One region of the Intrasporangium zincisolvens genome, then DNA from elsewhere that is predicted to be linked to it. Evidence: predicted binding sites of a transcription regulator. Region 1 holds the regulator's gene; each other region holds the start of a gene.

Evidence for each region. The regulator LexA, encoded in region 1, represses DNA repair genes until DNA is damaged. The targets are predictions, from matches to a motif close to TCGAACANNTGTTCGA.
Region 2: a site for LexA is predicted at 1,740-1,755, ahead of RY076_RS13160 (LysM peptidoglycan-binding domain-containing protein). Genes of this name have one in related genera too.
Region 3: a site for LexA is predicted at 1,739-1,754, ahead of RY076_RS02670 (HNH endonuclease signature motif containing protein). Genes of this name have one in related genera too.
Region 4: a site for LexA is predicted at 1,753-1,768, ahead of ruvC (crossover junction endodeoxyribonuclease RuvC). Genes of this name have one in related genera too.

Annotation. Positions count from the first base shown of each region.
Region 1 covers NZ_JAWIIL010000005.1:335,108-338,309, reverse strand. Annotated here, with positions in the region: gene RY076_RS15920 (alpha/beta hydrolase) at 1-51, opposite strand, end outside; gene RY076_RS15915 (hypothetical protein) at 48-353, opposite strand; gene RY076_RS15910 (LysM peptidoglycan-binding domain-containing protein) at 622-1,035, opposite strand; gene lexA (transcriptional repressor LexA) at 1,263-1,970, shown strand; gene RY076_RS15900 (hypothetical protein) at 2,093-2,998, shown strand; gene RY076_RS15895 (hypothetical protein) at 3,014-3,202, opposite strand, start outside.
Region 2 covers NZ_JAWIIL010000004.1:192,480-195,681, reverse strand. Annotated here, with positions in the region: gene pknB (Stk1 family PASTA domain-containing Ser/Thr kinase) at 1-390, opposite strand, end outside; gene RY076_RS13160 (LysM peptidoglycan-binding domain-containing protein) at 510-1,541, opposite strand; gene RY076_RS13155 (Rv2175c family DNA-binding protein) at 1,939-2,265, shown strand; gene RY076_RS13150 (polyprenyl synthetase family protein) at 2,333-3,202, opposite strand, start outside.
Region 3 covers NZ_JAWIIL010000001.1:583,974-587,175, forward strand. Annotated here, with positions in the region: gene RY076_RS02655 (cation diffusion facilitator family transporter) at 1-211, opposite strand, end outside; gene RY076_RS02660 (ArsR/SmtB family transcription factor) at 208-588, opposite strand; gene RY076_RS02665 (DUF389 domain-containing protein) at 676-1,659, shown strand; gene RY076_RS02670 (HNH endonuclease signature motif containing protein) at 1,762-3,141, shown strand.
Region 4 covers NZ_JAWIIL010000004.1:55,967-59,168, forward strand. Annotated here, with positions in the region: gene ruvB (Holliday junction branch migration DNA helicase RuvB) at 1-432, opposite strand, end outside; gene ruvA (Holliday junction branch migration protein RuvA) at 486-1,088, opposite strand; gene ruvC (crossover junction endodeoxyribonuclease RuvC) at 1,085-1,702, opposite strand; gene RY076_RS12515 (YebC/PmpR family DNA-binding transcriptional regulator) at 1,851-2,609, opposite strand; gene pdxT (pyridoxal 5'-phosphate synthase glutaminase subunit PdxT) at 2,631-3,202, opposite strand, start outside.

The DNA of each region.
Region 1 (3,202 bases):
GAGAACCTCCGGCCTGCTCGACCGGATCCGACCGACGTCGAGCGTCGTCACGGGGCACCGCCGGCGGACCCATCGGAGAGGGACGCCGCCGCCGTCCGTTCGACGGCCTCGTACAGGCTGGAAGCCGCCCCCAGCGCGGAGCCGAGACCGAGCAGCTCGAGTCGAGCGTCCCGGAACCTGTCGCGCCACGCTTCGACGAGACGCGGTGTCGACGCCGCGGCCTCCCCGCTCGGAAGCCCTGACGACACCGCCGCCACCACGAGATCGGCACGGATCGACGCGAGCCGCGCCAGCGCAGCCTCGATCTCGGCCGCTGCGTCGCCGACGGTCGTGGGGTCCACCTCGTAGCGCATGCCTACTCCTTCCTGAGATCCCCACGGTAGGAAGGACTTTCGGATCGCAGACTTGGCTATCCACAGAGGTCGCGATCGGCCGGCCGTAGGCGTCAGGTCGTCCACAGGCGAGCCGAGCAGGCCGGTGACAGCAGGACGCCGCACCCGGAGAGGGGTGCGGCGTCCGGGCGGACCGGCGGGGTCGAAGCGCCGGGCACGCCAGCCGCTGGAGGTGGAGCCAACGCGGCTGTCGGAGATCCGCGCGACACGAACGCGCGCGGAGGTGACGTCAGGGAACCGGGATGACGAGGCGCTGGCCCGCGTGGATCATCGACGTGGAGAGTGAGTTGGCCAGCTGGATCTCGGCGACCCCATCCGAGACCGGAAGGCCGGGCAGCTCGCGGGCGGCGATGCCCGACAGCGTCTGGCCCGGCTCGACCGTGACGGAGCGTGGCGCATCGGCGGCCGAGGCGAGCTGACCGGCGAGGCCCAGGCCCAGCGCGACGAGCACCGCCGTGACGAGCAGCGTCACGACGAGGCGCCCGAACCGCGTCAGGCGCAGGGGCGGCTGCTCGGCGCGTGCAGCGCGCACGGCCTCACGGCCGGTGGGAACGAGAACGAGCTGCGGCCTCGGACGAGGAACGGAGTCCCCCGACTCCAGCTCACGCTGCTGACGAACGGCCTCAAGTGCGACGACGCTCATGCTGACCTCCCCTTCCTGCTGGCTTGCGAACATGTGTTCGATCGAACGTCTGTACGATTTGTAGCACGTATGTTCGAGGAAGTCGAGACACGCATCGAACACGTGTTTGGCAACTGTGTTCGAACCCCGTAGGCTTTCCTCACACCACCAACCACACCAGTCACCACTGACACTGGGTCCGCAGCGACCCGGATCACGGGCTCTGGGCCGGCGACGAAGGGGACACCATGGGCGTGACCGAGCTTCCCGACCGCGACAAGGGCGACGGCCTGACGATGCGGCAGCGACGCGTGCTCGAGGTGATCCGCAACTCCGTCGACCGGCGCGGCTACCCGCCGAGCATGCGCGAGATCGGCGAGGCCGTTGGCCTGGCGAGCCCGTCCAGCGTCAGCCACCAGCTCGCCGCGCTCGAGCGCAAGGGCTACCTGCGCCGCGACCCCAACCGCCCGCGTGCCCTCGAGGTCGTCTCCCCCGACGCCGCCGACGAGCCCACGCGTCGCGGCCGGTCCGCCGGCTCCGGGCGGCACGACGTCGAGACCGACGCCGGCGACACGCGTCCGGAGGCCTCGTACGTGCCCGTCCTCGGCAAGATCGCCGCGGGCGTCCCGATCACCGCGGAGCAGGTCGTCGAGGACGTCTTCCCGCTCCCCCGCCAGGTCGTCGGCGAGGGGCAGCTGTTCCTGCTCAAGGTCCAGGGCGACTCGATGGTCGACGCCGCCATCTGCGACGGTGACTGGGTCGTCGTGCGCCAGCAGCCGAACGCCGAGAACGGCGACATCGTGGCCGCGATGCTCGACAACGAGGCCACCGTCAAGACCTTCAAGCGCAAGGACGGCCACGTCTGGCTGCTGCCGCACAACGCCGCCTACGACCCCATCGACGGCGACGACGCGACGATCCTCGGCAAGGTCACCGCGGTGCTGCGCCGCATCTGACGCCCATTCCTCGCTCTGACGCCTCCCCTCTCGACGCGCCGCGGACGTTCCGCGGCGCGTCGCGGCGTATCCGGCGGCTGGGTTCGCCACTCTGAGAGACACACTCGCCTCAGGAGGACGCCATGTCAGACCGTCCGGACCGCGACGTCGTCTTCACCTACCGCTACCTGCGCGGCGGCATGGTCGCGATGCTGCTCATGCTGCTGCTGTCGGTCGTCCTGCAGTGGTGGTGGGGCACGAACGGGACGTGCTGGCTCGGCTCGATCAGCGCGTACTACTTCACGCCGTCCCGCACGGTCTTCGTCGGCAGCCTCTTCGCGCTCGGCGCCGCGCTCGTCGTCTACAAGGGTCACTCGCCGGCCGAGGACGTGCTGCTCAACTTCTCCGGGTTCATGGCCTTCGTGGTCGCCATGGTGCCGACGGTGCCTGACGAACGATGCAGCACGGCCGGGTCGACGAACCCGTTCGCGTTGTCGACGGCGGCGATCTCCGACGCGGTCAACAACAACGTGTGGGCGCTCATCGCCGTCGGGTTCGTCGCGCTCGTCGTGACGGTGTCGCTGCGACGCGACGAGCTGGCCGACCCCGCCCGGCGCCCACCTCTCCGGACGACGCTACTGACGGCCGCCTGCAGCGCCGTCATCATCTTCGAGCTCGTGCTCTTCCTCGCCCTGCCCGACCGGTTCATCGCGCTGAGCCACGGCCTGGCGGCCGCGACGATGGTGGCCGGGGTCATCGCGGTCATGGTGCTGAGCGCCTTCCGCGTCGAGGACCGGCACACCTCGACCGACGAAGCGCTGACCTACAAGCGCTGGTACCTCGCCATCGCCGGCACGCTCGCCGTGCTGCTGACCGTCACGGTCGTGGCGCACCTGACCCTGCACGGGTTCGACCACGTGATCCTCATCGGAGAGGTCATCATCATCGTGCTGTTCTGCACCTACTGGATCGCGCAGACCAAGGAGCTCTGGGACCTGCGTGACACCGCCGAGGTCGAGGCCCGCAAGGTCGACGCCGTCGCCGAGTGACCGGCCGCGGACGCGTCAGTTGCGCACGAGGACGCCTCGGGCCTCCTTGACGGTGATCGGCGTGCCGGGCTGCGGGACGGTCACGGTGTCGGGGATGGCGATCCACGCCCCGCCGTTGATCCGGAAGTCGGCGCCGAAGGTGACGTCGACGCGCGAGGTGTAGGTACCCGGCTCGCGGTAGGTATGGATGACGTCGCCGTCGGG
Region 2 (3,202 bases), on a different contig from region 1:
GCGCAGGGCCAGCAGGATCGGCTCGAGGATCGCCAGGGCCTCGCGCGCCGTGAGCGGCGACTCCTCGTGGATGACGTCGCGCAGCGTCTTGCCCTCGACGAGCTCCATCGCGAGGAACACGTCGCCGTGGTCCTCGCCCTGGTCGAAGACCGCGACGACGTTGGGGTGGCTGAGCCGCGCGGCCGAGCGCGCCTCGCTGCGGAACCGCTCGACGAAGACGTCGTCGACCGCGAGCCCCGGGCGCATGATCTTGACCGCGACCTCGCGGTCGAGGCGTCCGTCGAGCGCCACGTAGACGGAGGCCATGCCTCCGTCCGCGAGGTGGGAGAGGATGCGGTACCGGCCGTCGATCACCCGACCGACGAGGGCGTCCGCCACGCTGGACGTCACGGGCAGGAGTTTACGGGCTGCACGGCCGCATCCCGTGCAGGCGAGCCGCGGCCCCGCACACCCGTGGGGATGGATGTGCGGGGCCGCGGTCTTCTGGGGGCTCCCGGGGGGTGGGAGCGTCACATGCGGTCGTAGACCGCAAGGACGTTTGCGACGTACTTCTTCGTGTCCTCGTAGAGGCCCTTGGTACGCACGGAGTAGAGGCCCTGGTAGTAGGCGGCGATGGCCTGCTCACGGGAGTCCGCCGTGGCCATGAGGGCGCGGATGATGAGCACGCCGCCGGTGATGTTGTCCTGGGTGTCGTAGCGGTCGAGCGAGCGTCCGGCCAGCTGGGAGGCCCACGTCCCGGCGATGGGCATCAGCTGCATGACGCCGACGGCGTCGGTGTAGGACACGGCGCGCTGGTACCACCCGGACTCGATCCAGCCGATCGCCAGGGCGAGCTTGGGGTCGACGCCGTTGCGGGTCGCCGTGGCCCGGATGAGGTCGGAGGTCTCGGTGCGGCTCGGGACGTCGCGGTCGGCCAGCTCGGCCTTGCTGGCGGCGACGGCCTGCTGTGTCTTCGTCGGCGTCGTGTAGCCGCTCGGCGGGGTCGGGGCCGGGGCGGGCGTCGCCGGAGCCGGGGCGCTCGTCACGCCGGGCACGACGATGCGCTGGCCGATGTAGATGACGCCGGCGTCCTTGAGCTTGTTGGCGGCGAGCAGCTTGGTCAGCGACACCTTGTACCGCGCGGCGATGCCCGACATCGTGTCGCCGCGGACGACGACGTGGACGAGGCCGCCGGCAGGGACCGACGGGGTCGGCGTGGTCGTGCCGGACGGCTTGGGCGCCGGCTTCGTGGCGGGCTTCGGCGCCGGCTTGGTGGCCGGCTTGGGGGCGGGCTTCGGCGCGGGCTTGGTGGCCGGCTTCGGCGCCGCGGCCGTGGCGGGGGAGCCGGGCACGAGGAGCTTCTGGCCGGGGTGGATGAGGCTGCCACCGGCGGCCAGGCGGTTCTTGTCCACGAGCGCTCGCACCGTCGTGCGGTGGGCGATGGCGAGGTGCCACAGCGTGTCGCCGGGTCGAACGGCGATCGTCTTCCACGGCGTCGTGCTCACGGGCACGACGACGGCGTGGGGCGGCTGCGCCAGCGCGGCGACGTCGGCGAAGGGCATGGGGTGGTCCTTTCCTGGGCCCGGTTGCAAGGACGTGTGGAGGGGCACTCGGGAAGGGGCTGGTGGTGCTCAGGCGTACGAGTTCGGGGGGGTGGTGCGACGACTGTGAGTGGTGTGACGTGTGTGACGGTAGCGCATGGTGATTCCATAATTGAGCGCTAAAGTATAAATACACGGGTGTAATTCCGACGAAGTGCACAGAAGCCGCGTTCGAGGACATGGGGTGTGGGACCGCCGGGCGAGGCGCTCACGCCCCCGGGCCGTGTCGCGACACCGGCCACGGGTGGCAGACTCTGACGACGTGAGCCAGAGCCCGAACCCCGACACCGCCGCCGACTCCGGCGACACCACCGACGCCCGCGCCCTCGAGCGACTCGAGCACCTCGTCGGGGAGTGGCTGACCGTCCCCGACGTCGCCGAGCGGCTCGGCGTGCCGCTGTCGCAGGTGCGGCGCCTCATCGCCGACCGCGAGGTCATCGCCGTGCGCGTCGGTGAGCGCCGCGTCACCTCGGTCCCGGCCAAGTTCATCGACGAGACCGGCCCCCGCCCCGAGCTGCGGGGGACCTTCACCGTCCTCGCCGACGGCGGCATGGACGACGACGAGATCATCGAGTGGCTCTTCACCCCCGACCCGACGCTGCCCGTCGAGGGCGCGCCGATCGACGCCCTCCGCGCCGGGCACAAGACCGAGATCCGCCGGCGCGCCCAGGAGCTCGCCTTCTGAGCCCTGACGCGTCGGCGCACTGACGCGTGTCGGCCACGCCACGCCTGAGCTGTGGCGGTGCCTCCGGTCAGGCGTGGCGCGCGGTCGAGACCTCGACGAGTCCCTCGAGGACGTCGAGCGCGGCGTCCTCGAGGACTCCGGTGGCCCGGGCCCGCGCGACGGCGCCGCGGGACGCGTCGGCGAGCTCGGAGATGAGCGCCTCGACACGGTCGACGGCGCCGGTGCCGACGAGTACGGACCGGATCCGCTCGACGCCGGCGAGGTCGAGGTCGTCGCGGCCGAGGAGCGACTCGACGAGGTGACGGTCCGGCCCGGACGCGGCGTCGAGGGCGTGGGCGACGAGAACGGTGCGCTTGCCCTCGCGCAGGTCGTCGCCCGCGGGCTTGCCGGTGGCCTCGGGGTCACCGAAGACGCCGAGGAGGTCGTCGCGCAGCTGGAACGCCTCACCGAGCGCGAGACCGTAGTCGGACAGCGCGCCGAGGGCCTCGTCGGGGGCGCCGCCGACGAGGGCGCCGATGAGCAGCGGGTGCTCGATCGTGTACTTGGCGCTCTTGAAGCGGATCACCTTGCGCGCCGAGGCGACCCGTGCGTCGAGGTCGAGGCCGTCCCAGCCGCGGGCCGACTCGAGCAGGTCGAGGAACTGGCCGCCCATGAGCTGGGTGCGCATGAGGTCGAAGAGGGCGCGGCCGCGGGCCAGCTCGGGCGCGGGCAGGCCGCACGAGGCGTACAGCTCGTCGCACCACGTGAGGCAGAGGTCGCCGGCGAGGATCGCCGTGCCCTCGCCGAACCGGTCGGAGTCGCCGGACCAGCCGTGGTCGGTGTGCAGCGTGGCGACCGAGCGATGCGCCGACGGCTTGCCGCGTCGGGTGTCGCTGCGGTCCATGACGTCGTCGTGGAGCAGGGCCGCGGCCTGGAAGAACTCCATGCTCGCGGCGAG
Region 3 (3,202 bases), on a different contig from region 1:
GCGCGGCCCCGAGCGTCACGACGTCGGCCGCCATGTGGCCGGCGTCGGACAGCAGCGCGAGCGACCCGGACAGGAGGCCCGCGACGAGCTCGACGACGAAGAAGGCGCCGACGAGGACGAAGGCGACGGCGAGGCGCCAGCGGTGGCGCCCACCCGCGTGGCCCTGTGCTCCTGCGACGCTCCCGGCGCCGTGGGAGTGGCTGTGGCTCATCGGGACCGGCCGTCGTGGAGGGCGTGCTCGCGGGTGACGTCGAGCAGGAGGCGCACGTGCGCGTCGGAGAGGCGGTAGAAGACGTTGCGGCCCTCGCGCCGGCCGGCGACGACGCCGGATGCGCGGAGCAGGCGCAGCGCCTGCGAGACGGTCGTCTCCGCGGTGGCGGTGGCCGCGGCGAGGTCGCAGACGCAGAGCTCGCCGGCCTCGAGGAGGGCGTAGAGCAGGCGGGCGCGCGTCGGGTCGCCGAGCAGCTTGAAGACGCTGGTCACGCGGGCCAGCTCGTCGGCGTCCGGGGCGTGCTCGGAGGCGACCGCGACCTTCTCAGGGTGCACGCAGGGCGTCGTGCAGGCGTCCAGGCCGGTGACCGTCGACACGGCTGGTCCTCTCATCTGACCGGATGTTCAGATGTCACTGTCGTCGGCTGCGCGCCCCGGTGTCAACCGACCGGCAGACTGTCGCCCATGCTGAGACTCACGGTGACGGTGCCGGGCGCCCTGACCGACGACGTGACGGCCGTGTTGACCGACTCGACGGCCGTGAGCACGCTCGTCGTGTACCGCGGGGTCGCACTGCGACCGCCGGGCGACGTCGTGCACGCCGACGTCGCGCGCGAGGGGGCCAACGACCTCGTCGAGCGCCTGCGTGACCTCGGCGTCCACGAGGAGGGGACGCTCCAGCTCGAGCCGGTCGGGACGTGGGTGTCGCGGGCCGGCTTCGAGGCCGACGAGGAGACGCCCGGCAGCAGCGCCGACGCCGTCGTCTGGGCCGAGGTCGCCCAGCGCTCCTACGAGGACAGCGAGCTCAACTGGACGTTCCTGTCGTTCATGTCGCTCGCGACCCTCATCGCCGGCATCGCCATCGTCCTCGACTCGCAGATCCTCGTCATCGGCGCCATGGTGCTCGGGCCCGAGTTCGGGGCGATCGCGGCGCTCGGCGTCGCCCTGGTGCGGCGGCGGGCGCTGCTGTTCGCGGTCGCGGCGCGGGCGCTCGTCGTCGGCTTCGGGGTGGCGATCCTCGTGACCTGTCTGGCTGGGCTTTTCGGCCGCGCCCTCGGCTGGGTGACCCTCGACGACATCACCGGCTCGCGGCCGGCCACCGGGTTCATCTACACGCCGGACAAGTGGTCGTTCATCGTCGCGCTGCTCGCCGCCGCCGCAGGAGTGCTGTCGCTGACCTCGGCCAAGGTCGGCGGGCTCAGCGGCGTCTTCATCTCGGTCACGACGATCCCGGCCGCGGGCAACGTCGGGCTGGGCCTCGCCTTCGGCGCGTGGACCGAGGTGCTCGGCAGCGGTGTGCAGCTCGTCGTCAACCTCGTCGGGATGGCCCTGGCCGGGTGGGTGACGCTCGCCCTGCAGCGCGCCGTGTGGTCGCGGGTACCGGCGCCGCGGTCGCACTCGCGGCTGAGCCGCCGGGTCCACGCCGAGCCGCCCGCGCCTCGTCACTGAGGTCTCGGGATGGTGGCTTCTCGGACGAAATGAGCTGTGGCTGAGTCGAATTGGCCGTGGACAGGCCTTTCCCCGTCGTTCGAACACCTGTACGATATGGGTATGTCGCAAGCAGTGATCGAGCAGGACTGGGACCTCGTCGCGTCCCTGGCCGCCGACCTGCACGACGCGCACGGGCGGCTGGTCGATGCCGTGGCGGTGGCGCTGGTGGAGGGGTCGTGGCAGGCGGCCGGGATCCGGTCGCCGGAGCACTGGCTCGTCGTCCGGGCCGGGCTGTCGCGGGGGCACGCGTCCGCGGTGGTGCTGATGGCTCGTCGGGCGAGTGAGCTGCCCGAGACGGCGGCGGCGTTGCGGGAGGGGCGGATCAGCCTGGACCAGGCCGCGGTCGTCGCACGGCACGCCCCGGCGGCGTTCGATGCGACGGTGGCCGAGTTCGCGCAGTACGCGACGGTGCCGCAGCTGCAGCGGTCGGTGGCGCGGTACGACTTCACCCTGGAGCCGCGGACCTTCGACGAGGAGGGCCGGCTCCTGCCCGCCGAGGCGACCCCCGACGACGAAGAAGTGCCGGCGTGCACCCCGGGTCCGGTCGAGCCGGCCTCGCTGAGCATGGGCATCGACGCGGACGGCCGGTTCCGACTGCGGTACGACGCCCCGGCCGAGGTCGGCGAGCTCGTGAGGGCGGCCATCGCGGAGGCGAAGGACCACCTGTTCCACACCGTCACCGACACGACCCACACCGCCGATGGTGACGACGCGCAGCACCGGCCGGACCCGTACGCCGACCCGGCCACCACCCCGGGCCCGCGACGGATCACGTGGGCCGATGCCCTCGTGCTGCTCGCGACCCGGTCGCTGGACGCCGGGACCGAGCAGACCCCGGCGCGTCGGGCCCGGTACCGCGTGCAGGTCCACCTCGACACGACCGGCGGGTGGCTCACCGGCACCCCACGCCTGCCCCGGCACGTCGTCGACGGGCTGACCTGCGACGGCACCCTCACCCCGGTCTGGGAGACCGAGGGCTCACCGGTCAACGTCGGGCGCACCCACCGCGTCGTCCCGCACCGCACCCGCGTCCTCGTCCTGGACCGGGACCGCGGCTGCCGCTTCCCCGGCTGCCCCACCAGCTCAGCCGACTACCTCGAGGTCCACCACCTGAGCCACTGGCGCGACGGCGGCCTCACCGACCTCGACAACCTGGCCTGCCTGTGCACCTTCCACCACGACAGCCACCACCGCGGCGACTACACCATCACCGGCGACCCCACCCGAGCGGACGGACTCCGGTTCCAGACCCGACAGGGCTGGCCCATCGGCCCACCGACCAGCTCACCAAAGCCATCGCCCGACACACCCATCGGGCCGCCGCCACGGCCCCGCCGACCACGACCACGCCTCGGCCGCACCTACCCCGCCCCGACCGGCGGCACGTTGCACCTGCACCTCGTCGACCTCACCCCGTCACGCGCAGCGCCGCGGGACTGACGGTCGGGCCCGGGCGGCCGGGCGGCCGGACGGCTGGGTGGACGTGCCATGGCGAAGGGGC
Region 4 (3,202 bases), on a different contig from region 1:
CAGCATCTCCTCGGCCGACCGGGACATCCGGTGGATCTCGTCGAGGAAGAGCACCTCCCCCTCGGCGAGCGAGGACAGCACCGAGGCGAGGTCGCCGGCGTGCTGGATGGCCGGACCGGAGGTGATGCGGATCGGCTGCTCGAGCTCGCTCGCGACGATCATCGCCAGGGTCGTCTTGCCGAGGCCCGGCGGACCGGACAGCAGCACGTGGTCGGGCGGCGTGCCGCGCCGGCGAGCGGCCGTGAGGACGAGCCCGAGCTGCTCGCGGACGCGGTCCTGCCCGGGGAAGTCGTCGAGGCGTCGCGGCCGCAGCGCGGCCTCCACCTGGCGCTCGTCGCCGGGACCGTCCTCGTGGACGCGGGCGTCGACGATGCGCGAGGTGGCATCGAACGAGCCGTCCTCCCAGACCTCGAGGTCGGGCAGGTCGGGCAGGCCGGGCAGGTCGGGCAGGTCGGGGGCGGCGCCCGCCTCGGGCCGAGTGCCGCTCACCGGCCGAGCTCCTGGAGGGCCGCGCGCAGCAGAGCCGACACCCCGGCGCCCTCGGCGGCCTTCGGGGCCACCTTGTCGAGGGCGTCCTCGGCCTGGCGCACGGTCCACCCGAGCCCGACGAGGGCCTCGCGGACCTGCTCGCGCCACGCCTCGCCGGTGTCGAGCGGGACCGGCTCGGCGGCGGCGCCGGAGCCGGGCAGGGCCCCGATCTTGTCCTTGAGCTCGAGGACGAGCCGTTCGGCGCCCTTGCGGCCGATGCCGGGCACCTTGGTCAGGGCGGTGAGGTCGCCGGTGCCGAGGGCGACGCGGACGGCGTCGGGCGAGTGGACGGCGAGGAGGGCGAGCGCGAGGCGCGGGCCGACGCCGGAGACGGTCTGGACGGTCTCGAAGACGAGCTTCTCGTCGTCGGTGGCGAACCCGTAGAGCGTCAGGGAGTCCTCGCGGACGACGAGCGTCGTGGCGAGCTCGGCCTCCTGCCCGTGTCGGACGGAGGCCGCCGTGGCGGGGGTCGTGTGCACGAGCATCCCGACGCCGCCGACGCGGACGACGAGGGAGTCGAGGCCGACCTTGAGGACGGTGCCGGACAGGGACGCGATCATCGGGGGCGGGCTCCTGGGAGGGTGCGGGCGTACGGGGTGGCGGCCGACGGCCGCTGGGCGGTGCGGGTGGTGGGGGCCGGACGCGTCCGGCGCGGGGTGCGCGCGAGCAGCTCGTCGCGGGCCTGCTCGAGGCGGTTCTGGGTGCCGCCGCGCCACACGTGGCAGATGGCGAGGGCGAGGGCGTCTGCGGCGTCGGCGGGCTTGGGCGGGGTGTCGAGGCCGAGGAGCCGGGTGACCATCGTCGTGACCTGCGCCTTGTCGGCCCGGCCGTTGCCGCTGACCGCAGCCTTGACCTCGGTGGGCGTGTGGAGCGCGACCGGCAGACCCCGCCGCTCGGCGAGCATCATGACGATGCCGGTGACCTGCGCGGTGCCCATGACGGTCGAGACGTTGGCGTCGGCGAAGACCCGCTCGATGGCGACGGCCTCGGGCCGGTGCCGCTCGAACCACAGGCGCATCTCGTCCTCGACGGCGACGAGACGGCGCGGCGTCGGGTCGCCCGCCGGCGTGCGGATGACCCCCACCTCGACGAGCGAGAGCCGCCGGCCGGGCAGGCCGTCGACGACGCCGACGCCGCAGCGGGTCAGGCCGGGGTCGACCGCGAGGACGCGCACGCCGGACCTCCTCGTGGGTGGACGTGGACGGGACCGGGACCGGCCTCGAACCGAACAGGTGTTCGGGAACACGCTAACTGCCCTCCCCCGCAACGGGCAGGAGGCACGCCGGTCTCCGGCGTGCCTCCTCACCCGCGGTCGGGCGTGCTCACTCCTCGTCGTCGAGCTGGGCCAGCACGTCGTCGGGGATGTCACCGTTGGCGAACACGTTCTGCACGTCGTCGCTGTCCTCGAGGGCCTCGATGACGCGGATCATCTTCTTCGCGCCGTCGAGGTCCAGCGGCACCTGGAGGTTCGGGACGAACGACGCCTCGGCCGACTCGTAGTCGATGCCGGCGTCCTGGAGCGCCGCGCGGACCGCGACGAAGTCGGTGGCCTCGGAGATGATCTCCCACGTGTCGCCGTTGTCGTTGACCTCCTCGGCGCCCGCCTCGAGCACCACCTCGAGGATGTCGTCCTCGGAGCCGGCCTCCTTGAGGACCGTCACGACGCCCTTGCGGTTGAAGACGTAGGACACCGAGCCCGGGTCGGCCAGCTGGCCGCCGTTGCGCGTCAGCGCGATGCGCACCTCCGCGGCGGCGCGGTTGCGGTTGTCGGTGAGGCACTCGATGAGGACGGCGACACCGTTGGGCGCGTAGCCCTCGTACATGATCGTCTGCCAGTCGGCCGCGCCTGCCTCGGCGCCCGACGCGCGCTTGACGGCACGGTCGATGTTGTCGTTGGGCACCGAGGTCTTCTTCGCCTTCTGGATGGCGTCGTAGAGCGTCGGGTTGCCCGCGGGGTCAGCGCCGCCCTGACGGGCCGCGACCTCGATGTTCTTGATGAGCTTGGCGAAGAGCTTGCCGCGCTTGGCGTCCTTGGCAGCCTTCTGGTGCTTCGTGGTGGCCCATTTGGAGTGGCCGCTCATGCAGTTCCCTCGCGTTCCGGTCTACTGGCTGTGCTGCGTGACGATGCTGACGAACTCGGCGTGGATGCGGCGGTCGCCCCCGACCTCGGGGTGGAAGGACGTCGCCATCAGGTTCCCCTGCCGAACCGCGACGATCCTACCGGCGGCGGGCCCGTCGCTCACACGGGCGAGCACCTCGACGGCGTCTCCGGCCTCCTCGACCCACGGCGCGCGGATGAAGACGGCGTGCACGGTGCCCTCGAGCCCGGCGAACTCGATGTCCTGCTCGAAGGAGTCGACCTGCCGGCCGAAGGCGTTGCGGCGCACGGTGACGTCGAGGCCACCGAGCGTCTGCTGGTCGGAGCGGCCGTCGGCGATGCGGTCGGCGAGCATGATCATGCCGGCGCAGGACCCGTACACGGGCAGGCCCTCGGCGATGCGCCGCCGAAGGGGCTCCTGCAGGTCGAACGCGCGGACGAGCTTGTCCATCGTCGTGGACTCGCCGCCGGGGATGACGAGCCCGTCGAGCTGCTCGACCTCCGTCGGGCGCCGGACGAGCGTGACGTCGGCGCCGAGGTCGGAGAGGGCGGTGGCGTGCTCGCGCACATCGCCCT